Linked DNA regions of Chryseolinea soli. The protein of the gene in region 2 binds, or shares a complex with, the protein of the main gene of each other region. Links are inferred from orthologs where the notes say so. Each region holds a gene or a part of one and is shown on either strand. Other genes may lie near its edges. The genes, in order: trxA and trxB.

Region 1 (17,148 bases), 1.6 Mb from region 2 along the record:
TTTGCACGCGAAACGCAGAACCAGACCGGAAATGCATCGTCCCTTGCCAACAACAGTTTTATTGGCGAATCGATTGGCGGCGGATTGAACAAATCGGTCACCAACAACTACAACATCAACTCGCTGGTGACGGGAACCATCAAGTTCGATTTTGACAAAGACCTGGGTTGGAAGATCCCGATCGCTTCCACCACGCAACTGGCTTTTGACTGGCGCAAGAGCAGCTTCCATCGCCAGTACCTGATCTACACCGGGCTGCCTTCCTATTCGAGCATCGATGACATCAACGGTGCGCAATCGTCGTCCAACAGCACCACGGAATACGAGGACCTTTTCATTACGTATGGATTTTTGTTGAACCAGCGGTTTGAATACAAAGAGATGGCCGGAGTTTCCGGCGGTTTCCGCTCCGACTACAGTTCTACCTACGGCGATGCCAAATCCCCCTTCACGTTCCCGCGCGGCGATGCCTACCTGCGGCTGTCAAAGCTCAACTTCTGGGACGGCATCTCCTCGGTCTTGCCGGAGTTCAAGATCCGGGCGGCCTTTGGTGAAGCGGGCATTCAGCCGGTAGGCTATACGTTGGATGCTTCGAAGGACCTTGCGGGCCCCGTACCCAATCACTACCTGCGCATCCCGTCATATAAAACCGGCACGGTCGACAACGGGTTTCTCATCTATAGCAATCCGACTTTTGCGAATGCAGGCTTGAAAGTGGAGCGCACCAAGGAATTTGAATACGGTTTCGATTTTGGCATTACGCCGACAAAGAACGGAGCATGGTTCAACTACATCGCCACCAACGTGTCTATCTGGAGCCGCAAAAGCACGGGCGTCGTCTGGCAACGGACACAACCGGTGTCGCAAGGTTCCGAGACCATTTGGGATAACTACATCGACCTGAAATCCCAAGGCGTGCAATTCAGCGTGGACATGGACGTGTATTCCGGCGATAACCTGAAATGGGATTTCGTGACCAACTTCGGAACGCAGTCCTCATCGCTCGACCGCACGGCCGACGGCAAAGACATCCCGCTGGTGTGGTCCAACGCCGCTACCTATACGTTGAAAGGTGGCGAGAAGATCGGAACGATCTATGGTTACAAAGCGCTGACCAGCATCGACCAAAAAGATAAGAACGGCGATCCGTATATCAACCCCGCCAACGCCGCCAACTATGAAGTGGTGAACGGCCGTGTGGTGGACAAGGCTGGCAAACGCGTGCAGTTCACCCCCGACAAGTATTTTTTGGGCAACACTACCCCCAAGTTCAACATGGCCTTCATCAACAATTTCTCGTACAAGAATTTCCTCACCTTCTCCTTCCAGATCGACTGGGTATACGGCGCAAAGACCTATAACCAAACCAAGGAGTGGATGTATTCCGAAGGCCTGCACGGCGACTACGACAAATCGCTCACCATCAATGGAGAGACCGGCGCATGGACGGCCTACTACAAAAGCTTCTATGATGCCTCCGAAAGCAACGGCACAAAAGATTACTTCCTGGAAAATTCATCGTTTGCCCGCTTGCGCAACCTGTCGGTCGGATTTGACTTCGCGAAGTTTTTTGACATGAAAGGGTTCACGCGTCTTCAGTTGGTCTTCACGGGAAGAAACCTGGCGACGATCACCAACTACACGGGCATGGATCCGGAAAGCAGCCAGAACACATCCGGTGGCGGAACCACTTCGGCATCGCCCCAGGTGGCCACACAACGCGGTCTTGATTTCTGGTCGTTCCCGAATTTCAAATCGTACCAGGTGGGGCTGAACGTTTCTTTTAACTAAGTAAATCACGATCGTATGAAACACAGAAAACTTTATATATCCCTTTGCCTTCTTTTGCTGGTGACACAAGCCTGCAAGAATGAGCTCACGGACGTGGTGAACAAGAACGAGCCGTTGGAGAATGCACTCTCTACGGAAGCCGGGCTGGTGGCCTATGCCAAAGGAGGAACCTACATCAACGGCATCGGCAGCTATTACGCTTCCGTCGACGACCAACTGGGTCCGCGTACGGGACGTAACCTGGGCTTCCTCACCGCGCAGATCTTCGGTCTGCACGATGCGATGGGCGACATCATCTACATCCCCTGGGGAAACCAGAGCTTCCGCTTCGCCAACAATCCCACCGACATCACCATCGATGACGGCACGGTGGTTCCCATGCCCATCGGCGTTTCTCAACCCTACGAGTTGAGACTGCGCAACGACCGCGCCTATGGCCCGGCCAACACCATGCTGATGGAATGGACCCAAATGTATTTTCTCAACAACGCCATGAACATCCTGCTGAAAAAAGTGGACGGTGCAGAATATAGCGGCGATGCAGTAAATAAAAAGCACACGTTGAAAGCCTGGGGCTATTGGTGGAAGGGCTATGCCTATTCGCGCATCGGCTCCATGTACGTGGCCGGTGTGATCAACGACGAGCCTAACCTTACCAACGGTGAGTTCAAAACAAACACAGAGATCATCGCCGAAGCCATGGCCAACTTCGACAAGGCCGAGACCGAATTGAACGCTATCACTGACCCCGGTGTTTCTGCCGATATTTTATCGGGGGCCATCCCGGGCTATTGCCAGCAAGGCAAAGGCGGCATCCCTTCGCCCGAGGCATGGATCCGTAACATCAATACCCTGCGCGCCAGAAACATCCTGGTGAACACCCGTGTGGCCGACATGACGGCTGCGCAATGGACGGCGATAGAAGGCTTCGTGGACAACGGCATCCAGGAAGACGACCCCGTGTTTATTGTGAAAACCACGGAAGACTTTAGCCGCTCCGTTGTCGATCCCAATTTTGGTTCCGTGGCCGGCTTGGCCGCCACCGAAGATGGTCAGACCTTTTATGTGAGCGAACGCCTCATCCAGGATTTTCGCGCCGACGACCAGCGCATGGCAAACAATTTTGATTTGCTGGAGTCACCCCAGGTGAACATGCGCGGCCGGGGCCTGGGCTACGGAACGCGTTACTACCTGATCGACGGCGGGAACAATATGCCCGGCGTGATCACCTACGTCCACACGCAGGAAACCGGCGTCGACGACATTTACCTGGCAGGCACCTACGAAGAGAACGAGTTGATCAAAGCGGAGGTGTTGATCCGGTCGGGTAATGTTGGTGGAGGAACGGCATTGATCGATGACGTACGCAATGATCAAGGCGCAGGCCTCGCTGCCATCGGCACGGTTACCCAGGCAGAGGCGCTGGAGGAACTGCGCAGCGAACGCCGGATCAGCCTGGTCTTCCGCGGCTTGTCCTTCTACGACGCCCGCCGCATGGGTATCACCGACGACAAGAGTGTGGGCGGTGGCAGAGCCAACGGTGTCATCCTGTCAAACTTCACGGGCAGCACGGTGGTGAATACCAAGGCGTTCATCAACTATAATTACCTGCCCTATTTTGATGTGCCCAAAAACGAAGTAGAGTATAACAACCCCGCATTGGGAAGTGCACCTGTAGTGGGTCCCGAATAAGGGCCTTAAGCTTTAATCAACTTTACCCCCGAAAATGTCCCGGAACCCCTGGTTTGCGGGACATTTTTTTTGAGAACAAATTCCTGCGGATGCCGTAACTTTAGGGTATGAACCGCATCGACCGACTCACCGCCATCCTCGTACAGCTCCAATCCAAACGCGTGGTCAAGGCCGAGGAAATCGCCGACCGTTTCGAGATCAGCCTGCGCACCGTCTACCGCGATGTGAAGGCCTTGATGGAAGCCGGCGTGCCCATCGGGTCGGAAGCCGGCAAGGGATACTTTATTGTGGATGGTTATCATTTGCCACCGGTCATGTTCACCCAAGACGAAGCCAGTGCCATGTTGCTGGCGGGGAAACTGGTAGAAAAAATGACCGACAAATCGATCCGGCAAGCGTTTGAATCTTCCCTGCTAAAGATCAAAGCCGTGATGAACGAATCGGACAAAGACCTCCTCGAGGACCTGCATTCGCATATCGAAGTGCGCCGCATGCCGATGGACGAGCATCAATTCCCCAACGATTTTCTCTCCGGCATTCAACGGGCCGTCGTCGCGAAAGACGTGGTCCGCATAGAATATTTCAGCAGCTACAACGAGCAATCAACCCAACGCGACGTAGAACCGATCGGCCTGGTATTTTACAGTGCCGCCTGGCACCTCATCGCCTGGTGCCGCCTGCGCAATGGCTACCGCGACTTTCGCGCCGACCGCATCAAGAACCTATCGACGCCCGGCATAAAATTCGACGGCCGGAATTTGTTAAGCCTGCAGGAATATCTCGCCTCCATGATGCAAGGCAATCAGGAGCTGCAGAAGATCATCGTCTCCTTTGATCAGCCCACGGCACGCTACGTGCAGCACACAAAATATTTTTATGGTTTTGTCTCCGAAGAAAACCTCGACACCAAAGTGCGCATGACCTTCCTCATCGGCTACGTTAAGCCCTTCTGCAAATGGCTCCTCAGCTACGGCGCCGCCGTTGATATTGACTACCCCGAAACCGCAAAAGAAATCATGCTCGACCTCGTAGAAGAACTCACGAACCACTACGCCCGCGAAACGGTCTAAAACGCCTGCCCGCCGACTTGCCCGTCGTAGCCTTTTGCGAAGACGGGGGCTTCAGCAAAGGAGCGAATGTGAGTCAGTTCAAAATGATTTCTTACAAATAGCTCAACCACCAATCTTTATGGGTGCTTTTGTACCGGTTATACCAAGTACATACCGGGAACAGCACTAACACAATCCCCGCCCACACCACATACACCCAAAACAACGTCACTCCCGACCCCGCCGTCACGCCCCCAAACCCTTTCGCAAAATGAAAATCGATCGATGCGAAAGGAGTCCCATTCCCGATCCTATACAACAATGCGCAAACATGGATCAAATAAAAATGCACAATGAAATAAAACAACGGCACCCGCCCATACACCAAAAAAGAAGATCCCTGCTCACCCTTCAGCCGCTCCAACGCCGCCAATAACAGCAACGTATTGCCCAGGATCATCAACGTAAACAACAACGACACGGGATATTTCGTCGTGTTCAGAAAGCTCATTACCGTATACAACGCATTCTTCTGCACACTCCACGGTGCAGGGTCACCATAAATATTGATGAAGCGCAGCACCACGAAAAGCGCCAGCGCGATAAGGCCCGATCTGACCAACCAAGTCCTGCGCTTCCCGGCATCATATCCCTTTGTATACCACATGCCCATGCCATACCCCGTCAACATAATACCGAGCCAAGGCAACATCGGGTAGGGGACCGCCACGGCGCTTTGAGGCGTGATCTGGAAAAAGCCAACCTGTGCGAACAATGCCCAAAGCGGAAACAAGGGATTCTGCTGCGGAACGGAAACCATGTCCAGCAAATTATGCCCAAACACGATCACCAATCCGAGGATGAAGACGACACGCTCCTTCAAGAACACAAGTCCCGAAAGCACCACCATCGAGGCGCCGATGGCCCAGATCACCTGCATCAACGTGAAGTCATAATAGAGATTGAAAAGCAACCCGAAGCGCACCACCGTCACCTCCAGAAAGATGAGCCACAACCCCCGCGATAACAGGAATTTGCTCAATCCTTTTGTGCCTTTGCCTTGCAAACTGATGCGCGCCGACATGCCCGAAAGAAACACAAACGTGGGTGCACAGAAATGCGTGATCCACCGCGTGAAGAACAGCGCCGGTGAAGTCTTGGTCAGATCCAAAGGGTCGAAGAGAAAAGCGTCGATGTGGAAAAAGTCGCGCGTGTGGTCCAGGGCCATCACGACCATGACGATGCCACGCATCATGTCGATGGAAGAAATACGGGGTTTTTCAACGAGCACGGTGGCAGGAGCGGCAGTCGTCATAATTTTTTTTGAGTAGGTTTAGACAGTCTGAAATTTACGATCTTTGCACAATGGCAAGTGAAGATAAGGCTTTCGACCGGGAGAAATTCTATCAGCAGGCAAAAAACCGGGCGGTGGAAAATAAAAAATTCCTGGAGCGCGTAAAAAAGATGGACCCCCGCAAAGTGGATGATGCCTTTCACACCACCCACGAAGCGGTGTTCGAAGAAATGGATTGCCTCACGTGCGCCAACTGCTGCAAGACCACATCGCCTATTTTTTATCAGACCGACATCGAGCGCGTTGCCAAAGCCCTGCGCATGAAACCCGGCGACTTTGTTGAACAATACCTGCGCATCGACGAAGACCGCGACTACGTGCTCAAGTCCTCGCCCTGTCCCTTCCTCGGCGACGACAACTATTGCAGTGTCTACGAAGCCCGCCCCAAAGCTTGCCGTGAATACCCACACACCGACCGGAAAAAAATGGTACAGGTCACCGGGCTGGCCTATAAGAACACCCAGGTTTGTCCCGCCGTGTTGGAGATCGTAGAACGCCTCAAAAAAATTCTGTAGAAAACATCCGGAAGAGGCTGTCGCGGCCGTTATGTTTCTTCCAATACCTTTGTATTTTTGATTCACAGACAATCTCACAACATGCGAAAGATCTCCCTGCTCTTCACCTTGCTGCTGGCCGCAGCGACCACCCAAGCCCAACTCCGCCTGGCCGCCATCTTCGACGATCACATGGTGCTGCAACAACAATCACCGACGCCCATCTGGGGCTGGTCCTATTCCACGCAAGACATCACCATCCAGGTGAGCTGGGATACGACCACCGTAAAAGTGAAAACCGACAACACTGCCTTCTGGGGCACAACGCTATTCACACCCGTCGCCGGCGGCCCCCATACGATCACCGTGAAAGCAGGCGGTGAAACCATCACGCTCAAAGACGTGATGACCGGTGAAGTGTGGCTTTGCGCGGGACAATCCAACATGGAGTGGAGCATGAATGCTTCCCTCGACGGAAAGAACGACATCGACAAAGTGAACGACCTCAACATCCGCCTGTTCGACGTCCCCAACTCGGCCGCTATGACACCGCAGGTGAGGGGCGAGGGCGAATGGAAAGTGGCCAACCCCGAAAACGTGAAGTCCTTTAGCGCCGTGGCGTATTACTTTGGAAAGAAATTGAACACCAGCCTGAACGTTCCCATCGGTCTCATCAACGCCAGCTGGGGCGGCACGCCCGCCGAAACCTGGACACCCCGCGAAAGCATCGAAGGCAACCCGAAGCTACTGGAAGCCTCCAAGAAACAAGTAGACGACAGGCCCTGGTGCCCCTCGTCGCCTGCCGTCGTCTATAATTCCATGATCAATCCCATGCTGCCCTTCCGCATTGCGGGAGCGTTGTGGTACCAGGGCGAAGCCAATACGGCCGCACCGGCAACCTACAAGCTGCTGATGGAAACGATGATCACCGATTGGCGCAAACATTTCCTGCATGACTTCCCGTTCTACTACGTGCAGATCGCGCCCTATGCCGGCTATGGCGAAGTGGAGAAGGGAACGCTCGTCCGCGAGCAAGAAGTCAAAATGCTCGACATCGCCAAGACCGGTATGGTGGTGGTCTCCGACCTGGTGGAAGATGTAAACGACATCCATCCCAAATACAAGAAACCCGTAGGCGAGCGCCTCGCCAACCTGGCGCTATCCGACACCTATGGCAAAAAAGGGATCACCTATCTGAACCCACTGTATAAAGAGATGAAAGTGGAGAAGGCCAAGATCCGCCTATCGTTCAACAACATTCCCACCGGCCTGATGGCAAAGAGTGGCTCGCCAACCGAGTTCACCATCGCCGGGGAGGATAAAGTCTTCTACCCGGCAAAAGCCGTCATCGATGGAAACACGGTGGTGGTATCGGCCAAAGAAGTGAAGAAGCCGGCGGCCGTCCGGTTTGGATGGAAGAACGGCTCCATCCCTAATCTCTTTAGCAAAGAAGGTCTGCCCGTGTCCAGCTTCCGCACCGACGACTGGGTCATTGAAGTGAAATAAAATACAGGTCGGCCGAAAGGCAACCAAATAAAAAGAGGCTGGTTCATCACCAGCCTCTTTTTTATTTCGAGGGACTAGAATACCCTGTTATGATCAGGCAACCTGTGCTGCGATCTTTTGATTCAATACCGATTTGGGTACAGCGCCAACTTGTTTGTCAACGATTTGGCCGCCTTTAAAAATCAACAAGGTGGGGATGCTGCGCACACCGAAACGGGCGGTTACTTCGTGGTTGTCGTCGACATTCAATTTGCCGATTACCGCTTTACCTTCGTAGTCGTTGGCAAGCTCTTCTACAACCGGGCCGATCATTTTACAAGGACCGCACCATTCTGCCCAAAAGTCTACCAGTACAGGCTTATCAGAGTTGATGATCTGATCAAAGTTAGCATCGTTAAGTTCAATTGCTTTTCCCATGTGAGTATATGTTATAAGTTCTTTTTATGCTTTCAAAAGGACCAACGCAAAGGTATAGCTTTTAGTTCAGAGTTCTATGAAGCCCTGGCAGCCGGCAGCACCTTTGTACCTAAAACATCACTTCTACCTCGATTTCACCCGCTTTTTTCATTTCCCGTACCATGTCATTGATCGGGTTGACGCGGAATTTGCGGCAAAGCAGGTCTAGGTTGATGTTTTCCTGGAGGTCGTGGATCTTCAGGTACAGCGGGGTGTTGCCCGAATACTCTCCGCAAACGCCTTCGATGATGCCGATCATGCCCGGGGTGATATCGTTGGCGTTGATCCGGAGCTTCACGCCCTTGCTGCGCTTGATGCCGAGCTCGTTGAGCAGGTCCATGTTCCGGATCTTGAACTCCAGGTTTTGCTGTCCCCACGAGTTGCGCACCACGGCGCCCTCCACAAAGAGGAACCAGCCCACCGTCATGAAGGTCTTGAACTTGAGATAGTCCTCGCCAAAGAGCGTGAACGTGAAGTTGCCGGTGTAGTCTTCTAGCGTGAACTTGCCGAAGGGCTTGCCGGTCTTCGTGGTCCGGTGTTCCACCCCGGAAACGATGCCTCCTAACTTGACCTCGCGTCCCTGCATGGCTTCCAGCTCGGTCAGCTCGCTGCACCGCGTCTTGCAGAAGGCGTCCATCTCGAACTTGAAGTTGTCCAGGGGGTGGCCCGAAATGTAGATGCCCACCACCTCTTTCTCCAGGTTCAACTTTTCGATCTCGCTGAAAGGCTCCACATAGTCGATGCGGGGCTTTGGCATGACCGTGCCCGAGCTTCCGCCGAAGAGACTGGCCTGGTTGCTTTGTTCTTCTTGTTGGGTCTTGGCGGCATACTTGATGGCCTTCTCCAGCAAGCTCACTTCGCCGTCTTTGGCAAACACATATTGCCGGCGGTGAATGCTGGCAAAACAATCGAACGCACCCGACAAGGCCAGGCACTCATAGGTCTTCTTGTTCACTGCGCGTTGATTCATCCGCTTGGCAAACTCGAAAATATCTTCAAAGGGACCGTTGGCTTCGCGCTCGTGGATGATCGCTTCCACCGCAGCATCACCGGCTCCCTTGATGGCGCCCAGCCCAAACCGGATCTCACCATCTTTGTTCACTTCAAAATAAACACCCGACTCGTTCACGTGCGGGCCCAACACTTTGATGCCTAAGCTGCGGCATTCCTCGATAAAGAACGTAACGCTTTCCAGGTTGCTTTGTGAGTGGGTCAATACCGCTGCCATGTATTCGGCGGGGTAGTTGGCTTTCAGGTATGCGGTGTGATAGGCTACCAGTGAATAACACGTGGAGTGCGATTTGTTAAAGGCATATTGCGCGAAGGCCTCCCAGTCGGTCCACACTTTTTCGCAGGTGTCCTGGGCGTGGCCGTTCTTCTCGGCACCCTTGATGAATTTGTCTTTCATCTTGTCCAGCACGGCCTTTTGCTTTTTACCCATGGCTTTCCGCAACACGTCGGCGTCGCCCTTGCTAAAGCCGGCAAGCTTTTGGGAAAGCAACATCACCTGCTCCTGGTAGACCGTGATGCCATAGGTTTCATGCAGAAATTCCTCCATGGCCTGCAAGTCGTATTTGATCGCCTCTTGTCCGTGCTTCCGCTTGATGAAGGCAGGGATGTATTCCATGGGGCCTGGTCGGTACAAGGCGTTCATGGCGATGAGGTCTTCAAACTTATCGGGCTTCAGTTGGCGCAGATATTTCTGCATGCCCACACTTTCAAACTGGAACGTGCCGGTGGTTTCGCCGCGTTGAAAAAGCTGGTAGGTCTTCAAATCATCCAGCGGCACATCGTCGATAACGATGTCGATGCCGTGACTTTTCTTGATGTTGCGCAGGGCCGAGTTGATGATCGACAACGTGGTAAGCCCCAGGAAGTCCATCTTCAACATGCCGGCGCTTTCCACCACGCTGTTGTCGAACTGGGTCACGAGCATGTCGGAGTCGCGCGCCGTAGACACGGGCACAAACTTGGTGAGGTCGTCGGGGGTGATGATGACCCCGCAGGCATGGGTTCCCGTGTTGCGCACCGAGCCTTCGAGGATCACGGCTTGTTGCAGCACCTGTGCTTTCAAGTCGGTTCCCTTCTTGATGTCGGAAAGCTCTTTCACTTCCTGGAAGGCGTCATCGAGGGAAGTACCCGGTTTCTCGGGGATCATCTTTGCCAGGAAGGTGGCATCCGCCAAGGGCAGTTCCATCACCCGGGCGCAGTCGCGTATGGACGACTTCGCGGCCATCGTGCCATAGGTCACGATCTGGGCCACTTGGTTTTTGCCATATTTGTCGATCACATATTTCAACACGCGATCGCGTCCTTCATCGTCGAAGTCAATATCAATATCGGGCAGCGATACGCGGTCGGGGTTTAGGAAACGCTCGAACAGCAGATCGTACTTGATGGGATCGACGTTGGTGATCCCGATGCAATACGCCACCGCCGAACCGGCAGCCGAACCCCGTCCCGGACCAACGGACACACCGATCTCCCGTGCCTTGGATGTAAAGTCTTGTACGATGAGGAAGTAGCCGGGGTATCCTGTTTTCTGGATCGTGTCCAACTCAAAATCCAACCGCTCGCGAATGGCGGGCGTGATCTCTGCATAGCGCTTGGCCGCACCGATGTAGGTGAGGTGCCGCAGGTATTCATCTTCCGTGTTGAAATCGGGTGGAATGTCAAACTTGGGCAGCAACACATTCCGCTCCAGCGTATAGCCTTCGATCTTGTCGAGGATCTCGCTGATGGTCTCCACGGCTTCGGGCATGTCGCGGAAGATGGACTTCATGTCGTCCTGCGATTTGAAATAATATTCGGTGTTGGCCAATCCATACCGGTGGCCGCGACCATAGCCGATGGGAGTGGACTTGAATTCGCCTTCCTTGATACACAACAAAACGTCGTGAGCGTTCGCTTCTTCTTTTTGCAGGTAGAACGCTTCGTTGGCCGCAAAATATTTCACGCCGTATTTCGCCGCAAAGCGCAATAAGGTTTCGTTCACGTGATCTTCCTGCGGGATGCCGTGACGGTTCAATTCGATGTAGAAGTCGTCACCAAAAAGTCCGTGCCACCATTTGAAAGCTTCCTCCGCCTGCTTTTCGCCGACGTTAAGAATCAGATAAGGCACTTCACTGGAAAGTGACCCGGTCGTGGCGATCAGATCTTGTTTATACGCTTCGATCAACGCCTTGTCGATGCGGGGGTAAATGCCGTATAGCCCCTCCGTGAAACCGAGGGAACTGAGTTTTGCCAGGTTGTGATAGCCGTTTTTATTTTTGGCCAGCAACACCTGGTTGTAGCGCTTGTCGGGATTGTCTTTTGTGAATTTCAGTTTCAACCGCTCGTCGGCCACATAGAACTCGCAGCCTACGATGGGCTTCAGGTCATTGTTCAATGCTTCGCGCACGAACTTGAAGGCGCCATACATGTTGCCCAGGTCGGTCAGCGCAATGGCCGGCATGTTCAATGCCTTGGCTTTGCTCACCATCGACTTGATGTCGGGTGTGGCTTGCAGCACCGAGAACTGGGAGTGGGCGTGGAGGTGAACAAAAGGTTTGTCCGTGAGGACTGTGACTTTGTCGGTGAGCGAATAGTCGGCCGCTTTTTTCTTTTCGCGCTTGGCAAAATTGGCGGCGTCCAGGTTCGGTTCTTCGTAGGTGATTTCCTCGAACGGCGTTTCATCAAACGGCTTGACCACTTTCTGTTTGACCAGCCCGAAGAAGCTTCGCGCGGTGGCGGCCACGTCGTAGGACGCATCGTGCGCATCGCCAAAGTCGCGGTTGAAGAGTTTCTTGTGCAGCTCAAGCAGGGTGGGCATCTTCAATTTGCCCCCCAGGCCACCCGATAGCTGGCAGAACTCGGTCGACGAAATGCCGGTGTCCAGCTTGGCCAGGTTCAGGAAGCGGTCGGTGTTCAACTGCTGGCGGATAAATTCTGCGCCAATGATGTTGATGTCGAACTCTATATTATGACCCACCAATTGACTGGTGCCCTCGAGGTCCTTCACAAAGGTGTCGAGCACCACGCGCAGGTCGTGGCCTTCTTCCAACGCACGTTTGGTGGAAATGCCGTGAATTTGCTCGGCGTTGTAGGGAATGTCGAAGCCGTCGGGCTTCACCAGGTAGTTGTGTTGGGCGATGAGCTTGCCGCGATGGTCGTGTAATTGCCATGCCAACTGCACCAGCCGGGGCCAGTTGTCGAGGTCCGTAATGGGCGCGGTTTTATTGCGTGGCAGACCGGTGGTCTCCGTGTCGAATATTAAATACATGAAGTCGAAAAAATGTAGTGGTGACGTAAATGTACACCATCATTTCAATTGTAACAGCGGGATTTTAGTTCTGTGGGCGGCAAACATGAGCTTCCAGAAATGGGAAATCGATACAATTTTGATTCTTAAATCTGAATAGCCCTCTCAACCAAACTATGCTAAAGAGTTGATATTCAATGGATATTGAAGTAGGGCCTGATATTTGGCATAGGGTAGAAAATTGTTTTTTAAAGCTATGAAACGCTTGTTCTCTTGGATTGTGAATTTTGTGCGGAAAGAATGGTTCTTACTGATCGCCGTCGTTGCCATTTCCATCATTATCCTCCTGTTTGAGCTTCTCTGATCGGCGTCTTCCCTTACGTAGAAAGGTTTATTTAGAATTTTTATAAAGTGAGGTTGGTCTTGGTGGAATAGGGTTTGCGAAGTAATTTTGACCACATCAAAATTTTTCGACAACTACATCCTATGAATTGGTTTACCAACCTTCTGACCAGCACGCTGGGCAGAAAACTTCTGATGGCCCTCACCGGTCTCTTTCTAATTCTCTTTCTCGTCGTTCACCTCATCGGAAATCTTCAACTCTTAAAGCATGACGACGGCCATGCGTTTAATGTCTATGCTCAATTCATGACCAGCAATCCGCTGATCAAGATCGTCTCTTATGTCAACTATACCATCATCCTGGTCCACATCGCTTGGGCCATCCTGCTCACCTCGCACAACCGAAAGGCACGCGGCAGCGAAGGCTATGCAGTAAGTAAAAACTCTTCCGCCTGGACTTCCCGGAATATGGGAATTTTAGGTAGCATCATCTTTATCTTCCTGGTGATTCACCTGAAAGGCTTCTGGTATGAAATGCACTGGGGAGGAATTCAAACGGTCGACTACGAAGGCAAAACCGTAAAGAATTTGTATTTAGTTGTCGCCGCAGCCTATGCTCAATTCTGGTACGCGGCCCTCTATGTGGTCTCTATGCTGATCCTGGGCTTTCACTTGTGGCACGGCTTCGCCAGCGCGTTCCAAACGCTGGGCTTGAATCACCCGAAATACAACCCCATTATCCGTTTTGTGGGAAGAGCCTTCGCCATCGTCGTGCCCGTACTGTTTGCGTTGATCCCCATTTGGATGTATCTGAACCAAGACATTTATAACAAATAGCAATTAGCCGGACCTTTAGCCGTGGTCCCGACCCAAAATAAACAGACAGATGAAATTAGATTCTAAAATTCCCGAAGGCCCTTTAGCGGAGAAATGGACAAAACACAAGTTCAACCTCAAGCTGGTCAACCCGGCGAATAAGCGCAAGTATGATATTATCGTAGTCGGCACCGGATTGGCAGGCGCCTCGGCAGCCGCATCGCTGGGAGAGTTGGGCTACAACGTAAAAGCATTTTGCTTCCAGGACAGCCCCCGCCGCGCGCACAGCATCGCAGCACAAGGCGGTATCAACGCAGCAAAAAATTATCAGAACGACGGCGACAGCGTCTACCGTTTGTTCTACGACACCATTAAAGGCGGCGACTACAGAGCACGCGAAGGCAACGTCTATCGCCTCGCCGAAGTGAGTGTGAACATCATCGACCAGTGCGTGGCACAAGGCGTACCCTTCGCCCGCGAATATGGCGGACTGTTGGCCAACCGCTCTTTTGGTGGCGCACAGGTATCCAGAACGTTCTACGCCCGCGGACAAACCGGACAACAACTTTTGCTCGGTGCCTACTCGGCGCTGAACCGTCAGATCGCCAACGGCAAAGTAACGATGTACACCCGCTCCGAGATGCTCGACGTGGTGATCGTCGACGGCAAGGCCCGCGGCATCATCACCCGCGACCTGGTGTCGGGTAAAATCGAATCACATTCTGCTCATGCCGTGTTGCTTTGCACCGGCGGCTATGGCAACGTGTTCTTCCTTTCCACCAACGCAAAAGGCTCGAACGTAACGGCGGCCTGGAGAGCGCACAAGAAAGGCGCTTTGTTTGGCAACCCTTGCTATACACAAATTCACCCTACATGTATCCCCGTTTCAGGAGATCACCAATCCAAGCTCACGCTCATGTCGGAATCGTTGCGTAACGATGGCCGCGTGTGGGTGCCGAAAGTGGCGCGCCCCGGATTGAAAGCGAAAGATGCTGCGGCCATTCCCGAAGCGGATCGCGACTACTTCCTCGAAAGAAAATATCCTTCATTTGGTAACCTCGTTCCCCGTGACGTGGCCTCCCGCAACGCCAAGCAAATGTGCGACGAAGGTCGCGGCGTAGGATCCGGCCTGGCCGTGTTCCTGGATTTTGCCGATGCGATCAAGCGCGATGGAAAGAAAACCATCGAAGCGAAATACGGCAACCTGTTCGACATGTACCAACAGATCACCGGCGACAATCCCTATGAAGGGCCGATGATGATCTACCCCGCCGTTCACTACACCATGGGTGGACTTTGGGTGGACTATAACTTAATGACCACGGTTCCCGGCTTGTATGCCCTCGGCGAAGCCAACTTCTCCGACCACGGTGCAAACCGCCTCGGCGCCAGCGCGCTTATGCAAGGTTTGGCCGACGGATACTTCGTGATCCCTTACACCATCGGCGACTACCTCGCAGGTTTGCCCACCGAAAAAGTGAGCACGGACCGTCCGGAGTTCAAGGAAGCCATCGACAAAGTGAACAACACGGTTCAGAAATTCTTGTCCATCAAAGGCAAGAAGACCGTAGACGAATTCCATCGCGAGCTCGGCTTGTTGATGTGGGAGTTCTGCGGCATGTCGCGTAACGATGCGGGCTTGAGAGGAGCCAAGCAAAAGATACAAACCCTGAAAACGGAATTCTGGAAGGATGTGAACGTGCTGGGTGGCGGAAACGAGCTGAATCAGGAATTGGAAAAAGCCATGCGCGTAGCCGACTTCATCGAGTTGGGCGAACTCATGGTGGACGATGCCTTGAACCGCACCGAATCCTGCGGAGGACACTTCCGCGAAGAATCACAGACACCCGACGGCGAAGCGCTGCGCAAAGACGATCAGTTCACCTATGTGTCGGCCTGGGAGTTTAAAGGCGAGAACCAACCGGAAGAACTTCACAAGGAGCCCCTGGTATTTGAAAATGTTAAATTGACTCAAAGAAGCTACAAATAATATGAAGATTAACCTGAAGATTTGGCGCCAGAAAAACAAGGATACTAAAGGTTCCTTCAAGTCATATCAATTGGACCACGTGTCCGCCGATATGTCCTTCCTGGAAATGCTGGACGTACTGAACAACGACCTCATTCACAAAGGTGAAGAGTCTGTAGCCTTCGATCACGACTGCCGTGAAGGGATTTGCGGAATGTGCAGCCTCTATATCAACGGTCGCCCGCACGGCCCGCAGCAAACCACGACTTGCCAGTTGCACATGCGCACGTTCAAAGATGGCGAGACCATCGTGATCGAGCCTTGGAGAGCAAAAGCATTCCCCGTCATCCGCGACCTCGTCGTGGACCGCACGGCCTTCGATCGCATTCAACAGGCCGGTGGCTATGTGTCGGTGAACACCGGCGGCGTGCCCGATGCCAACGAAATACCCATTGCTAAAAAAGTAGCCGACGAAGCGTTCGACTCCGCCGCATGTATCGGCTGTGGCGCTTGTGTCGCAGCGTGTAAGAACGCTTCCGCCATGTTGTTCGTGAGCGCGAAAGTATCGCAGCTCGCCCTCTTGCCACAAGGAAAACCCGAGCGCAAAGAACGCGTGGAGAAAATGGTGGCGCAGATGGATGAAGAAGGATTCGGCGCCTGCACCAACACGGGTGCCTGCGAAGCGGAATGTCCGAAAGGCATCAGTCTTACCAATATCGCGCGCATGAACCGCGAGTACTTTACTGCCATCACTACGTCGTATGAAGTGAAAGTTGGTGGAGGAGATTAAGAGAAAATAGCATTCGAAAAAAGGCGGCTATCTTTAAAGGTAGCCGCCTTTTTTTATGGGATCTTGGTCGATTGGAAGCGGGTGTTGCAAACAAAAGAATAAACTAAGAACAGTTCTAAACATAACCCGTGCTTTAGTCTGGATCATTAAATAAAAAAGGCTGCCTTTGGGGCAGCCTTCCATGCTTTTTGAGATTGTATTTTACTCGCTTTTGCAGACGCTTATTCCCAAACGTCCCGAGCTCACATCTGTGCTGGCGGCCTGGCCGATGTTTCCCGCGGCCAGGATGATGTCCCGGTCGGGTCCTGTAGCGCCCAGGTGCACTTTCACGCAGGCGTTCAGTTGCAACAGTTGTGCATAGGTGACTTTCGATTCATCTGCCAATTGGAGCAGGTTGGTTTCGCTGGCGCCGCTCTTTCCCTGGACGGGGTTCAACAAGGCTGCAACTGCCGCGTCGGGGGCCGCGATGTTGCCCATGTGAAGGTGAACGGGAAATTCTGCTGTGCCGTCCGTGCCCGTCAGGGCCAGGTCGATCAATGCAGTTCCATCTTTCTTTTCTTTAAAGGTCACCGTTCCACTGATGTTGTAGGTGGATCCGGCTTGTAAGGAATACACGGTTTGGTTACCCGTTAAATCCGAATTTACGGCT
Region 2 (14,887 bases):
TGCCGTGTTTTCCATTCAGCAGTTGGCCATTGGCTACAAAGCCGCTGCCTAATCCGGTTCCCAAGGTGATCACCACGAAATCGCGCATGCCTTTGGCGGCACCATAGACCATTTCGCCCACAGCCGCAGCGTTGGCGTCGTTGGTGATGATGGCAGGAAGATCGAATTCTTCACGGAACATGTCGGCCAAGGGAATAATGCCTTTCCACGGCAGGTTGGTAGCACGTTCGATCGTACCCTTGTAGTAGTTACCATTCGCTGCACCAACACCCACACCCAATACTTTATGTTCGCCCGGGATCGCCGCGATCTCTTTGCGAAGGGCTTCGGAAAGCCCTTTGAAATAATCTTTGAACTCCTGGTATCCCGTAGTGGAAATACTGCCATGGGAAATCACATTTCCTGCTCTGTCTACAATGCCATACTTGGTGTTGGTCCCCCCGATATCGATGCCGATGGTTAGCTCTCTCATAATGCCGGATTTAAACGTGATGAATTATATAGAAAGAATTTTAGCGATGCGAAGCGACTCAGCGTCGATCTCGTGGATCTTCGACATGATATCGTCAAATTTGTTGTAAACGATCTTCCGGTCGCGTACGCCCACCATCACATCGCTCTTGCCTTGGAGCAAGCCTTCGACTGCACCAACGCCCATGTGAGACGCCAGCACGCGGTCGAAGTAAGTAGGCGCACCCCCGCGCTGAAGGTGTCCCAGCACAGTGACCTTTATATCAAAATACGACGAACGTTCTTTTACCTGTCTTGCCAAAGCGTGGGCATCTCCAATTTTCGATCCCTCTGCTACAACAACAAGATTTGATTTTTTATTCGTTTTACCTCCTTCTTCCAGAAGCTCCCAAAGCTCGTCAAACGAAGTGGCTTCTTCGGGGATGATCACCGCCGCAGCACCACCGGCAATACCGCTGTTGATGGCGATGTAGCCGGAATGACGACCCATCACTTCAATAAAGAACAATCGGTTGTGGGAGAGGGCGGTATCGCGAATACGATCGATGGCCTCTACCGCTGTGTTGGTGGCCGTGTCATAGCCGATGGTATAGTCGGTACCGGCAAGGTCGTTATCGATGGTGCCCGGGATACAAATCGAGGGCACTCCAAATTCTTCATAAAATTTATGAAGCCCCGTAAACGTTCCGTCGCCACCAATGGCGATCAAAGCGTCGATGCCTTGCTTCTTAATATTGTCGTATGCTTTCTTTCTCCCTTCCGGAGTTCTGAATTCCTTGCTGCGGGCCGATTTCAGGACCGTGCCACCGCGCTGAAGAATATTGCCGACCGAGCGTGCGTCCAATTTGATCACATCCCCTTCAATCATCCCCTCATAGCCTCGCATGATGCCGAGACTGGTCTTGTCATAATACGTGCATGCCCGAACGACGGCACGGATGGCTGCATTCATCCCAGGAGCATCGCCACCCGACGTGAACACTCCAATTTTCGAAATTTTATTCTCCATTCAGATTCAAAATCCAACAAAAATAATGGACATAGTTTAGTTTGCAATCAAGAATTTACTCAAACAGACTTCAATCGTTTGAATTCGTTAATTAGGCCATTCGTAGAAGAGTCGTGCGAAGTGATTTCTTCTTTCGATGTGAGCTCGGGAAGGATTTTCTTGGCTAACACCTTGCCCAGCTCCACACCCCACTGGTCGAAGCTGAACACATTCCAGATAACACCTTGTGAAAAGATCTTGTGCTCATACATGGCAATGAGGCTTCCCAGCGTCCGCGGCGTAAGCTCCCGGAACAGGATGGAATTGGTTGGACGATTACCTTCAAACACCCGGAACGGTGCCTGGAGGGCAATTTCCTCCTTATTCATGCCATTGGCGGCCAATTCTTTCTGAACTTCTTCGAGGGTCTTGCCCATCATGAGCGCCTCGGTCTGCGCAAAGAAGTTGGACAATAGTTTGTCGTGATGATCGCCAATCGGATTGTGACTGATGGCCGGCGCGATGAAGTCACAAGGAATGATCTTCGTGCCCTGGTGGATCAGCTGGTAGAAAGCATGCTGCCCGTTCGTACCCGGCTCGCCCCAAATGATGGGACCGGTCTGGTACGTTACCGGCTTGCCCCCGCGGTCGGTCGACTTGCCGTTACTTTCCATGTTGCCTTGTTGGAAATAGGCGGCAAACCGGTGCAGGTATTGATCGTAGGGGAGGATGGCCTCTGAAGCCGCCCCAAAGAAGTTGTTGTGCCAGATCCCCAGCAAAGCCAGGATCACGGGGATATTCTTTTCAAAGGCTTCGTCCTTGAAGTGGTTGTCCATGGCATGCGCGCCATCCAAAAGCTGCTCGAAGTTTTCGAAACCGATCGTACAAATAATAGACAACCCGATCGACGACCACAAAGAATAGCGGCCACCAACCCAGTCCCAGAACACAAACATGTTCTCCGGCGCAATGCCAAACTTGGTCACCTCTTTTTCATTGGTGGACACGGCCACAAAGTGTTTGGCCACCTCGCCTTTACCACCGGTCTTTTCAAGGAACCATGCACGAGCCGATTCGGCATTGGTCATGGTCTCCTGGGTGGTAAATGTTTTCGAAGCAATGATGAAAAGCGTGGTTTCCGGATTTAATTTTTTTACCGTTTCCGCGATGTGTGTACCGTCTACGTTGGATACAAAATGAGGCGTGATGTTTTTCCAATACGGACGCAAGGCTTCCGTCACCATATAGGGCCCCAAATCCGATCCGCCGATCCCGATGTTCACAATGTCGGTGATGGCTTTCCCGGAATAGCCTTTCCACGAGCCGTCGAGGATCTTGCCGGAGAAGGTTTTCATTTGTTGCAACACGCGGTTCACCTCCGGCATCACATCTTCGCCGTCCACCACGATGGGGCTATTGGAGCGGTTGCGCAGGGCAATGTGCAACACGGAGCGGCCTTCGGTCTGATTGATCTTCTCGCCCCGGAACATGGCGTTGATGGCGTCTTTCAACTCCACCTCGTCGGCCAACGCGACCAGATCCTTCAGGGTCTCGCCAATCACGAGGTTCTTTGAGTAGTCCACGAGGATGTCTTCAAAGCGGGCGTGAAGGGATTCGAACCGGTGAGGGTCTTCTGCAAACAATTCGCGCATGTGCGACGCTTGCAGGGTCAGGAACTGGATCTCCAGTTTTTGCCAGGCTTCAGTGGTAGTCGGGTTATGTTTGGGTAGCATAGGCTAGGGTTTTCTTATAAAGTATGCGAAGTTAAAAGGATTTTTGAGCTTACTTCTTGAACTTGCTCACCAGCATGGCCAGCTTCTCCTCCATGCTCAGCTCTTTCTCCTTTTCCTTGGGACGGGATCCACCATTGCCGCCACGGTCCGGGCCAGGACCCGATTTCTTCCCTTTCGGGGAATTGCCTTTCGGCGACGCGGCTTTTGGAGCAGGTTCCGGTTGGCCGAACGGGTCGCTCTTCATGGACAAGCCGATGCGCTTGCGGGGCACGTCCACTTCCACTACGGTGACCATTACTTTTTGCTGGACGGTGACTACTTCTTTGGGGTCTTTCACAAACTTGTCGGCCAGGTGGCTGATGTGTACCAGGCCGTCCTGGTGAACGCCCACGTCGACAAACGCGCCGAAAGCGGTTACGTTCGTTACAATGCCGGGCAGGCGCATGCCAAGTTTCAGATCTCCAATGGAATTGACGCCGTCGGTGAAGCTGAATACTTCAAATTCCTTCCGCGGGTCGCGTCCGGGCTTTTCAAGCTCTTTTATAATGTCGTTCAGAGTGGGAAGTCCCACTTTTTCAGACACATACTTCTGGAGGTCCAGTTGTTTGCGCAGGGCAGCGCTGGTCATGAGGTCTTTCACGCCGCAGCCCAGATCGGTGGCCATTTGCTGCACCAAGGCATAGCGTTCGGGGTGCACCGAGCTGGCGTCGAGGGGGTTTTCGGCTTGTTGGATGCGTAAGAAACCGGCAGCCTGCTCATAGGCTTTTTCACCCAAACGCGCCACTTTCATCAACGACTCGCGGTCTTTGAACGGCCCGTTCTGGTTGCGATATTCCACGATATTCTTAGCCAGGGCAGGGCTCAGGCCCGACACATAGGAGAGGAGCTCTTTGCTGGCCGTGTTCACTTCCACGCCCACGGAGTTCACGCAACTCATCACGGTGTCATCCAATCCATGTTTCAGTTTGGTCTGGTCCACGTCGTGCTGGTATTGACCTACGCCGATCGATTTAGCGTCGATCTTCACCAACTCGGCCAACGGATCCATTAGACGCCGGCCGATAGACACTGCGCCGCGAACGGTCACATCCTTGTCGGGGAATTCTTCACGGGCCACATCCGAAGCGGAATACACGGAGGCTCCGCTTTCGTTGACCATCACGATGATGATCTTGTTGTTAAGGCCGATGCCTTTAACAAACGCTTCTGTTTCCCGGCCGGCCGTACCGTTGCCGATGGAGACGGCTTCGATCTCATATTTGTCACAAAGCGATTTTATAAGGGCTGCGCTTCTTGCGGTTTCGCGTTGGGGTTCGTGCGGGTAGATCACATCGTGATGCAAAAGTTTTCCCTGGCGGTCCAGGCACACCACTTTACAGCCCGTGCGGAAACCCGGATCGAGTGCCAGCACGTTTTTTTGACCCAGCGGCGCGGCCAGCAACAGCTCTTTCAGGTTGTCGGCAAAAACTTTGATGGCCTCTTCGTCGGCCTTCATTTTCGACTCCATGCGGATCTCCGTTTCCAGCGACGGGCGAAGCAGTCGTTTATAGCTGTCTTTGATGGCCAGCTTCATCTGTTCACCGGCAGCATTCTCGTTCTTCACAAATTGACGCTCGATGGAACCGATGGCCATTTCTTCGGGCGGAAAAATATCGAGGGCGAGAATGCCTTCTTTTTCGCCGCGCCGCATGGCCAGTAGCCGGTGCGATGGTGTTTGCGCGATAGGCTCTTTCCACTCAAAGTAATCCTTGTATTTCTGGCCTTCACCTTCTTTGCCTTTCAGCACTTTAGCATCCAGTGTGCCTTCGCTCCAGAACAATTCGCGTACACGTTTGCGTGTCTCGGGATTTTCGCTGACCCACTCGGCAATGATGTCGCGGGCGCCTTCTAAAGCTTCCTGTAAATTGGCGACGCCCTTTTCGCTATCAATGAACGACTTGGCAAATTCTTCGGGATCGAACTTCTCTTGTTCCAGTATCTTTTGTGCCAACGGCTCGAGTCCTTTTTCTTTGGCGACACTGGCGCGTGTTTTTCGCTTTGGTTTGAACGGCAAATAAATGTCTTCGAGCTCGGCCAAGGTCACGGCCGCCACGATGGACTGCATCAATTCAACGGTGAGTTTACCTTGTTTCTCGACCGAGCTGATGATGGCTTCGCGGCGTTTGTCGAGTTCATCCAGTTGCTCCAGACGGTCGCGGACATTGGCGATCATCACTTCATCCATACTATCGGTCAATTCCTTCCGGTAGCGGGCAATGAAAGGGATGGTCGATCCTTCCTGCAGCAGTGTGGCAACGGCTTTCACATTTTTGATTTGCAGGGAGAACTCCTTGGCAATTTGTTCTACCCAACGGGCGATATTTTCTTGGTCCATATTTTTAATGACAGGGTGGCAAAAATAGAATAAGGTTTAGAACCTGCAATACCGTATTTTTAGAATGAAGTTTAAATTAGATATGAGTACAAAAACCGTCGCCCTCATCGCGCATGATAACCGGAAGCGAGAACTCGTCGAGTGGGCGGAATTGAACAAAGCAAGCATGCAAAAGTGCAAGGTGTTTGCCACAGGCACAACAGGAAAATTATTAAAATCAGACGTCGGCCTCGAAGTCACTTCACTCCAAAGCGGGCCGCTCGGCGGCGACCAACAGATCGGCGCCCTCATCGCCGAAGGCCGCATCGACATGTTAATCTTTTTTTGGGATCCCCTCGAGCCATTGCCTCACGATCAGGACATTAAAGCCCTGCTCCGGCTCGCCGTGGTCTGGAACATCCCCGTCGCCTGCAACCGCGCCACTGCCGACTTCCTGTTCGCATCACCCTTGCTCTTCAGCGACTACGAACGAACCCGCCCCGATTTCACCGCCTACCAAAACCGGAAGCTCTGAAATAATAGAATTTCGCATCTTAGTTGGGAAAATTCAATACAACTTGTAAGTTTGCGCTCCCAAATTTTTTGGGAATCGAGACATAGCGCGGTAACTCAGTTGGTTAGAGCGCAGGATCCATATCCGTCTAGGCGGACGGGGGTTCAAAAATGTAAATCGACAATAGATGGCGCGGTAGCTCAGTTGGTTAGAGCACAGGATTCATATCCGCCTAGGCGGACGGGGGTTCAGACAGAGATTTAAGGACATGTTAGGTATAAGTCGGTAGTGAATTTGAAAACAAAATGGCGCGGTAGCTCAGTTGGTTAGAGCACAGGATTCATAACCCTGAGGTCGGGGGTTCAAATCTCCCCCGCGCTACAAAAGAAGAGCTCGCAGAAATGGCGGGCTTTTTTTATGATTACCTGGGAGCACAGGATTCATATCCGCCTAGGCGGACGGGGGTTCAAATCTCCCCCGCGCTACAAAAGAAGAGCTCGCAGAAATGACGGGCTTTTTTTATGACATTACCTGTTAGAGCACAGGACTCATATCCGCCTAGGCGGACAGGGGTTCAAATCTCCCCCGCGCTACAAAAGAAGAGCTCGCAGAAATGGCGGGCTTTTTTTATGACATTACCTGGGAGCACAGGATTCATATCCGCCTAGCCGGACGGGGTTCAAATCTCCCCCGCGCTACAAGCAAGGAGCTTGCAGAAATGCAAGCGCTTTACTTTTCCGGGCGACGGGGCTCACCTCCCCACAAGAAAAACGCCAACTCTTTTTATACCCCTTCAGATCCCTCACCACAGGTCATTTGCGTCAATAGTTCCTTATTTGGGTCAAAATCATGTTTGCCATACTAAATAAATTGGCCTAAATTCAATCGCACGAAAGAATTACAATGGCGACCCTCAGCATGTCCAATAAAAAGTTGTTCACGGCGGATTACGAAATCCACGCCTCGATCAAGATGCTGTATCCCTACATTCAAACGGCAAGCGGTCTGTCAGAATGGTTTGCCGATGACGTGACCATCAACAACGAAGACAAATCTTTTACCTTCTTCTGGGACAACGAAGCACACAAAGCCAAGCTCGCTGCCTTTCGTACCAACCACTTCGCCCGCTTCGAATTTCTCCCCGAAAACAAAGACGATGAGAAAGATCCTTCCTACTTCGAGTTGCGCCTCGAATTCAACGACCTCACCCAATCCGTCTACATCAAGATCTTCGACTACTCCGACTTCGACGATCAGAAAGAGCTCAACGACCTCTGGCATGGGTTGGTGGAAACCCTCCGGAAAACCGTGGGCGGTTAAAGGAGGGATGTAATTATTTTTGTTTTATAATGATGGGTTAACAGGTTGGCCTTATTTTTGACCTTTGTTTTGCGCGCAAGCCATACCCCATGAAAAAAATAGACAAACTCGTTTTAGATGCCTTCCTGGGACCGTTCCTCATCACTTTCCTCGTTGTCGTTTTTATCCTGCTGAACATCAACATGCTGAAATATTTCGACGACATCATCGGCAAGGGCCTCGACGGCCTCGTGCTGGGACAGTTGTTTTTCTACTTCGCCGTGTTCACCGTGCCCACCGCCATGCCGTTGGCCGTTTTGTTGTCGTCGCTCATTGCCTTTGGAAACCTGGGGGAACATTTCGAGCTGTCGGCCATCAAGAGCGCGGGCATTTCCCTGGTGAGAGCGTTGCGGCCGATCTTTTTCTTTGTGCTCTTGCTCACCGTACTGGCCTTCTATATCAACAACAACCTTGTGCCAAAGGCGGCCTTGGAAGCGTACAGCCTGCTCTATGATATCAAGCAAAAGAAACCGGCCCTCGAGTTGCGCGAAGGCGTGTTCTATCACGGCATCGATAACATCAGCATCAAGGTAAACCACAAGTTCCCCAAAGACGACAAGGCACTTAAAGAAGTGATTGTCTATGATCACCGGAAGAACGACGGCAACAAAGAAGTGATGATCGCCGACAGCGGCCGCATGTACACCATCCTGGGTGAACGCTATTTAAAGTTCGAGCTGTTCAATGGCTATCGCTACACGGAAGGCACCAGCAACGAGCGCGAAATGACGGGCCAACGCAACGCCAATCCCCAGGCCCTGAGCCGCAGCAAGTTTGCCAAATCACAGGTGGTCTTCGACCTGTCATCGTTCGCGTTGCAATCCACCGACAAGAAGTGGTTCCAGGGCAACCGCATCATGCGCAACATGTCGGAGCTGACGTCGGACATCGACTCCATCAATATCGAAGTGCTCAACCAGCAATTGAATTACTACCAAAACAAGCCATCCTTTTTCACCTATTATCACAAGCACGATTCCCTGATCATGCCTCCGGACATACAGGCCTATAAAACGTACCGCGACTCCATCAACCGAATCCCTTACCTGAGCAAGATCAGCCCCGTGGCCACGACGCCTGATAGTGTGAAGAAGACCGGCAGCGATTCGGTGAACGCCGAAAAAGAACGGGAGGAGCGCCTGAAGATCAAGAATGAAAAACGAAGGGCGCTGCTGGCGGCCCGTAAGAAAAAATTCAACGAAAAACCCGCGCCGGCACCGGTACGAACGGTGAAGAAGGTCACTGTAAATTACGACTCGGCTTCCCTGGCCCGTATCGACAGCGTGTTCAACATGCCCATTGGCCGCGACGTCATGCAGGGCGCCACCAACATGGCCCGCCAGGTAAAAAGTCAGATCATGAACTCCAACAGTAGTGTCGACAACTATGAAAAGGACCTGAAAGAATTCAATATCCAGTGGAATAAGATACCGGCGAGCTCGTTTGCCTGCATCGCGATGTTCCTCATTGGGGCGCCTTTGGGGGCCATCATCAAGCGCGGGGGGTTGGGGGTGCCGTTCCTGGTGTCGATCTTCTTCTTTATCGTATTCTATGTTCTGAGCATGCAAGGCGAGAAACTGGCCAAGCAGGGGACGGTGAGCGTCGCCATGGGCGTTTGGCTGTCGGATTTTGTGCTGCTGGCCGTGGGGGCCCTGTTCCTGCGGCAAGCCAGGGCGGATGCCAGGCTGTTTGAGGCTGATTTTTATCTAGTTGCTATCGACAAGATGAAGCGATGGTTTGCCCGCAGACGGCAACTGCGTGCGCAGCAGGCGTAGGGGAGAAGTCGAATATTTCAACAAAATGTTGCAAAATTGGGCCGTTTTGGCTTACCTTTGCCCCCTGAAATAAAGGAAAAAAAACATTTTTTGAAATGTATCTGACTACAGCAATTAAACAAGACCTGTTCGCGAAACACGGCTTTGCGAAGAAAAAAGAAGAAACTGGTTCTGCCGAATCACAGATTGCCCTCTTTACGCATAGAATCAACCACCTCACGGCCCACTTAAAGGAAAACAAAAAAGACTTTTCCACCCAGCAAGGCCTCATGAAACTGGTAGGTAAGCGCAAGAAGCTCCTGAATTACCTCCAAAATACGAACATCGAGAGATACCGCGCAGTGCTGGCAGATCTTGATCTGAGAAAGTAATTACAAGACATTCCCCGAAGGGAACCCAACCAAAGGTTCCCTTTTTGCATTTAAAATAAGTTAAGTCCGTCTTCGGACCACATTGACGCATCCTGAAATAGCCGCGCGAACCCCCTGGCAACAAGGCCGGTCGCAGGGCTGTTTTAGGTGTTGTCGCTGTCAGACGTAAAAAAAACAACACATGAAACCTACTGCAATCACCAAAACCTGCAAGCTGCCCGATGGACGCGAAATAACAATTGAAACCGGTAAACTTGCACGCCAGGCCGACGGTTCGGTCGTGCTCAAAATGGGCAACACCATGTTGCTCGCCACCGTGGTATCCGCTCAAGAAGCCAAAGAAGGCACCGATTTCCTCCCCCTTTCGGTTGATTACCAAGAAAAGTTCGCTTCTACGGGTAAGATCCCCGGCGGCTTCCTGAAACGCGAAAGCAAACTCTCCGACTACGAAGTACTCATCAGCCGCCTGGTTGACCGCTGTATCCGTCCGCTGTTCCCCAGCGACTATCACGCCGACACCCAGGTGATGTTATATCTCCTCTCCGGCGATGAAAATGCATTGCCCGATGCCCTTGCCGCCTTTGCCGCTTCGGCTGCTTTGTCGGTTTCCGATATCCCTTTCCAAGGTCCCATCTCCGAAGTACGGGTGGCCCGCGTGGAAGGCAAATTCGTCGTTAACCCGACCATGGAACAAAAGAAGATCGCCGACATCGATTTGATGGTAGGTGCATCGATCGAGAACATCCTGATGGTGGAAGGCGAAATGAAAGAAGTGAGCGAAGACGATATGCTGGAAGCACTGAAGGTGGCACATGAAGCCATCAAGGATCAGTGCCGTCTCCAGATCGAATTGACCGAAGCCGTAGGCAAGACCGTGAAGCGTACCTACAGCCACGAAGACAGCGACGAGAACCTGCGCCAGGAATTGTGGAAACTCATGTACGACAAGGCCTACGCCGCCGCCCGCAAGCTCATCACCAACAAAAGCGAGCGCTCCGAAGCCTTCTCCAGCATTCTGGACGAATACCTGGACGCCCTTCCCGAAGACACGACCATCAACAAACTGCTCGTAAAGCAATACTATAAAGAGATCCAAAAGAAAGCCGCCCGCGACCTCGTTCTTAACGAAGGCGTTCGCTTGGATGGCCGTAAGACCAAGGAAATCAGAGAGATATGGAGCGAGGTCGACTACTTGCCGTCGCCCCACGGCTCTGCGGTTTTCACCCGTGGTGAAACCCAGTCGCTGACCACCGTGACGCTCGGAACCAAACTGGACGAGCAGATGATCGACGGTGCCATGATCGAAGGCTCCAGCAAGTTCATTTTGCATTACAACTTCCCCGGCTTCTCTACCGGCGAAGTGAAACCCAACCGCGGCCCCGGACGTCGCGAAGTGGGCCACGGCAACCTGGCGTTCCGTGCCCTGAAGCAAGTGCTTCCCCCGGAAGAAAAGAACCCCTATACCATCCGTATTGTTTCCGATATTCTCGAGTCTAACGGCTCGTCTTCGATGGCCACCGTATGTGCAGGCTCACTGGCCCTTATGGACGCCGGTGTTCCCGTAAAGAGCTCCGTATCCGGCATTGCCATGGGTATGATCTCCGATTCTGCTACGGGCAAATACGCCATCCTTTCCGACATCCTCGGTGACGAAGATCACCTGGGCGACATGGACTTCAAAGTGACCGGAACGGAGAAAGGCATCACCGCCTGCCAGATGGACTTGAAAGTAGACGGCTTGACCTATGAGACCATGCGTGAAGCATTGCTCCAGGCGAAAGAAGGCAGACTTCACATCCTCAACGAGATGAAGAAGACCATCAGCCAACCCAGACCGGATTTGAAGCCTCAAACGCCACGTGCCGAAACCGTGATCATCGAGAAAGACATGATCGGCGCCGTAATCGGCCCAGGCGGAAAAGTGGTACAAGACATCCAGAACACCACCGGCGCAACCGTGGTGATCGAAGAAGTTGGCAACAAAGGCGTGGTGAACGTGTTTGCCAGCAACAAAGATGTGATGGAAGCGGCCCTGCGACGCATCAAAGGCATCGTGGCCATTCCCGAAGTAGGCGAAGTATATGATGGTAAAGTGAAGTCCATCATGCCTTTCGGCGCATTCGTTGAGTTTATGCCCGGCAAAGACGGTTTGCTCCACATCTCCGAAATCAAGTGGGAACGCCTCGAAAACATGGATGGCGTGCTGGAAGTAGGGGAAGAAGTGAAAGTAAAACTGATCGAAGTAGACAAAAAAACCGGCAAATACCGTCTCTCTAGAAAAGTCCTGTTGCCCAGACCTCCACGTCCGGAAACTACTCCGGCCTAAATCCGTTAAGAACTGGATTGACAGGAACTATATTTTGACAGTATATTGTTAAACAAACGAATTGTATATTTAGAGAATGAGACAGCTAAAGATCAGTAAACAAATTACCAACCGCGAAAGCCAGTCACTGGATAAGTACCTCCAGGAAATTGGCAAGGTTGACCTGCTTACGCCGGACGAGGAAGTAGAGTTGGCAAAGCGTATCAAGGAGGGAGATCAAATAGCATTAGAGAAACTTACGAAGGCCAACCTCCGCTTTGTGGTGTCGGTGGCAAAACAATACCAAAATCAGGGACTTTCCTTAGGTGATTTGATCAACGAAGGAAACCTGGGTTTGATCAAAGCCGCACAACGTTTCGATGAGACGCGTGGTTTTAAATTTATCTCTTATGCCGTATGGTGGATCCGTCAATCCATCCTTCAGGCGCTGGCCGAACAATCCCGTATTGTTCGCTTGCCTTTGAACCGCGTGGGTTCCCTGAATAAGATCTCCAAAACGTTTTCGGAATTGGAACAGAAGTACGAGCGCGAGCCTTCCCCGGAAGAGCTTGCTGAAGTGCTGGACGTGACAACGGCCGAGGTAGTGGATACCATGAAGATCTCCGGACGCCACGTGTCCATGGATGCTCCGTTCGTGCAAGGAGAAGAAAACAGCCTGCTCGACGTGTTGGAAAACGACAGCGAAGAAACACCGGACTCCGGTCTGATGAACGACTCGCTGCGCCGCGAAGTGCAACGCGCACTGTCGACCCTGACCCAACGCGAAGCCGATGTGATCACTTTATACTTTGGACTGAATGGCGAACACTCGATGACCTTGGAAGAGATCGGAGAGAAGTTCAATTTGACCCGCGAACGCGTTCGTCAGATCAAAGAAAAGGCTATCAGACGGTTACGTCACACCAGCAGAAGCAAAGCTTTAAAGCCTTACCTCGGTTAAGAAAGTACGATTTTAGAATATTGAAGGGTCTCGCATTCCGAGACCTTTTATTTTACCCGGAATTTATAAGACGCTAACAGACATGGCAAAAGAAGAAGTAAAAGTCCTCATCATCGGTTCAGGTCCCGCCGGCTATACCGCCGCCATTTACGCGGCCCGCGCCGGCTTGAAACCCGTATTATACACCGGCGCCCAGCCGGGAGGACAATTGACGATCACCAACGATGTTGAAAATTTCCCCGGCTATCCCGACGGGGTCAACGGCCCGCAGATGATGGTGGATCTCCAGAAACAAGCCGAACGCTTTGGCACCAAGGTGCATTACGGCGTGGTGACGTCAGTGGATTTTTCAGGCTACCCACACAAGGTGGTGGTAGACGAAAAGGATGAGATCATTGCCCATAGCGTGATCATTTCCACGGGCGCAACCGCGAAGTATTTGGGAATTCCTTCCGAAGCAAAATTCAATAACAACGGAGTGTCTGCCTGCGCAGTGTGCGACGGTTATTTTTACAGGGGCAAGGACGTGGCCGTTGTCGGTGCCGGTGATTCGGCTGCCGAAGAAGCGACCTACCTGGCCAACCTCGTGACCAAGGTGCACCTCATTGTGCGCCGCGATGAAATGCGGGCCTCCAAGATCATGCAACAACGCGTGAAGAACACGCCCAACATCGAGATCCATTGGAACTCCGAAACGGAAGAGATCCTGGGGAACGAGACCGGGGTTACGGGCGTGCGTCTCGTAGACAATAAGACCGGCGCCAAGAAGGTGCTGGACATTCAGGGATTCTTCCTGGCCATCGGCCACAAGCCGAACACCGATATTTTCAAGGGTTGGATCGACATGGACGACACCGGCTACATCCAGGTGCAGCCCGGGTCCACCAAGACCAACATCGAAGGCGTGTTTGCCGTAGGCGATGCCGCCGACAAAGTATACCGCCAAGCCATCACGGCCGCCGGCACCGGTTGTATGGGTGCCCTGGATGCCGAGAAGTTCCTGGTGGCCAAGGAAATGGAAGCCGTGCACTAAGCCGGCTCCCACAAAACAGTATCCACCAAATACCGCATCCGAATTTGAAACTCGATATTCTCGTTCTTTCCGCCCACCCCGACGATGCCGAAATCAGTTGCGGGGGCACCATTGCCAAGCACGTGTCGCTGGGATATAAGGTGGGTATTGTTGACTTTACAAAAGGGGAGTTAGGAACGAGGGGCACCCCCCAGACCCGCAAGGAGGAAGCCGCCGAGGCAGCCCGTATCCAGGGTATCGCCGTGCGTGAGAACCTGGGGTTGAAAGACGGCTTTTTTCAAAACGACCCCGATCACCAAATGGCGGTGGTCCGGGCCATCCGCAAGTTCCAGCCCCGCGTGATCCTGGCCAACGCCGTCTACGACCGGCACATCGACCACGGCAAAGGCGCTTCCCTGGCCTATGACGCATCTTTCCTGTCGGGACTGGTCAAAATCACAACCCAGGACGATCACGGCCATGCGCAGGCTCCCTGGCGTCCGGAAGCCTTCTACCATTCCATCCAGAGCCTGTTCATTGAACCCGACTTTATCGTAGATATATCCGGCTTCTGGGAGACAAAGATGGCCGCCCTCCGGGCCTTTAAGACGCAGTTCTACGATCCCAGCAGTACCGAACCGGAGACCTATATTTCCAATCCAACATTTCTGAAAATGATCGAAGCCCGGGCCGTTGAATTTGGTCACGCCATTGGGACCACCCATGGAGAGGGCTATACCGTGCGTCGCTATCCCGGTGTGAATTCGTTGTTCGACCTGCGTTAAGGCGCCAGGCGATGCGCTTTCCAGGTGCCTTCGACCTTGGTGTATTCGATGCGGTCGTGTAGGCGGCTGGGCCGTCCTTGCCAGAATTCGATGAGCAGCGGATCGATTTGAAAGCCACCCCATTGGTGGGGCTTGGGAAGTACTTGTTTTCCTTCGAATTTTTGTTCCATTTGCCGCACGCGTTCCTCCAGGATCTCGCGGTTCTCCAATACCGAGCTTTGGGGTGACGACCATGCCCCGATTTGCGATCCGCGCGGCCG

The links.
Region 1: the proteins of trxB (region 2) and trxA are in contact, whole or in part, in a crystal structure (PDB 1F6M), measured with the Escherichia coli proteins. The link is inferred for Chryseolinea soli from one-to-one orthologs.

Annotation. Positions count from the first base shown.
Region 1 is NZ_CP032382.1:7,757,968-7,775,115, reverse strand. Bases 6,642-9,325 are described here. They hold trxA (thioredoxin), read right to left. Parts: upstream 8,304-9,325; coding sequence 7,980-8,303; downstream 6,642-7,979. Other genes in these bases: dnaE (DNA polymerase III subunit alpha), read right to left, coding at 8,413-9,325; D4L85_RS32390 (sialate O-acetylesterase), read left to right, coding at 6,642-7,886. Also shown: D4L85_RS32415 (SusC/RagA family TonB-linked outer membrane protein), read left to right, coding at 1-1,791; D4L85_RS32410 (RagB/SusD family nutrient uptake outer membrane protein), read left to right, coding at 1,807-3,483; D4L85_RS32405 (helix-turn-helix transcriptional regulator), read left to right, coding at 3,591-4,553; D4L85_RS32400 (acetyltransferase domain-containing protein), read right to left, coding at 4,645-5,847; D4L85_RS32395 (YkgJ family cysteine cluster protein), read left to right, coding at 5,898-6,401; more of D4L85_RS32390, read left to right, coding at 6,483-6,641; more of dnaE, read right to left, coding at 9,326-12,603; D4L85_RS32375 (succinate dehydrogenase cytochrome b subunit), read left to right, coding at 13,069-13,761; D4L85_RS32370 (fumarate reductase/succinate dehydrogenase flavoprotein subunit), read left to right, coding at 13,811-15,730; D4L85_RS32365 (succinate dehydrogenase/fumarate reductase iron-sulfur subunit), read left to right, coding at 15,732-16,499; D4L85_RS32360 (hypothetical protein), read right to left, coding at 16,701-17,148. UniProt on the Escherichia coli protein: Participates in various redox reactions through the reversible oxidation of its active center dithiol to a disulfide and catalyzes dithiol-disulfide exchange reactions.
Region 2 is NZ_CP032382.1:6,186,710-6,201,596, reverse strand. Bases 11,974-14,887 are described here. They hold trxB (thioredoxin-disulfide reductase), read left to right. Parts: upstream 11,974-12,912; coding sequence 12,913-13,863; downstream 13,864-14,887. Other genes in these bases: pdxH (pyridoxamine 5'-phosphate oxidase), read right to left, coding at 14,624-14,887; bshB1 (bacillithiol biosynthesis deacetylase BshB1), read left to right, coding at 13,908-14,627; D4L85_RS25925 (sigma-70 family RNA polymerase sigma factor), read left to right, coding at 11,974-12,830. Also shown: D4L85_RS25975 (ROK family protein), read right to left, coding at 1-472; pfkA (6-phosphofructokinase), read right to left, coding at 497-1,480; pgi (glucose-6-phosphate isomerase), read right to left, coding at 1,540-3,192; D4L85_RS25960 (Tex family protein), read right to left, coding at 3,242-5,566; D4L85_RS25955 (methylglyoxal synthase), read left to right, coding at 5,649-6,080; D4L85_RS25945 (START-like domain-containing protein), read left to right, coding at 6,978-7,379; D4L85_RS25940 (LptF/LptG family permease), read left to right, coding at 7,469-9,193; rpsO (30S ribosomal protein S15), read left to right, coding at 9,289-9,564; pnp (polyribonucleotide nucleotidyltransferase), read left to right, coding at 9,746-11,890; more of D4L85_RS25925, read left to right, coding at 11,967-11,973.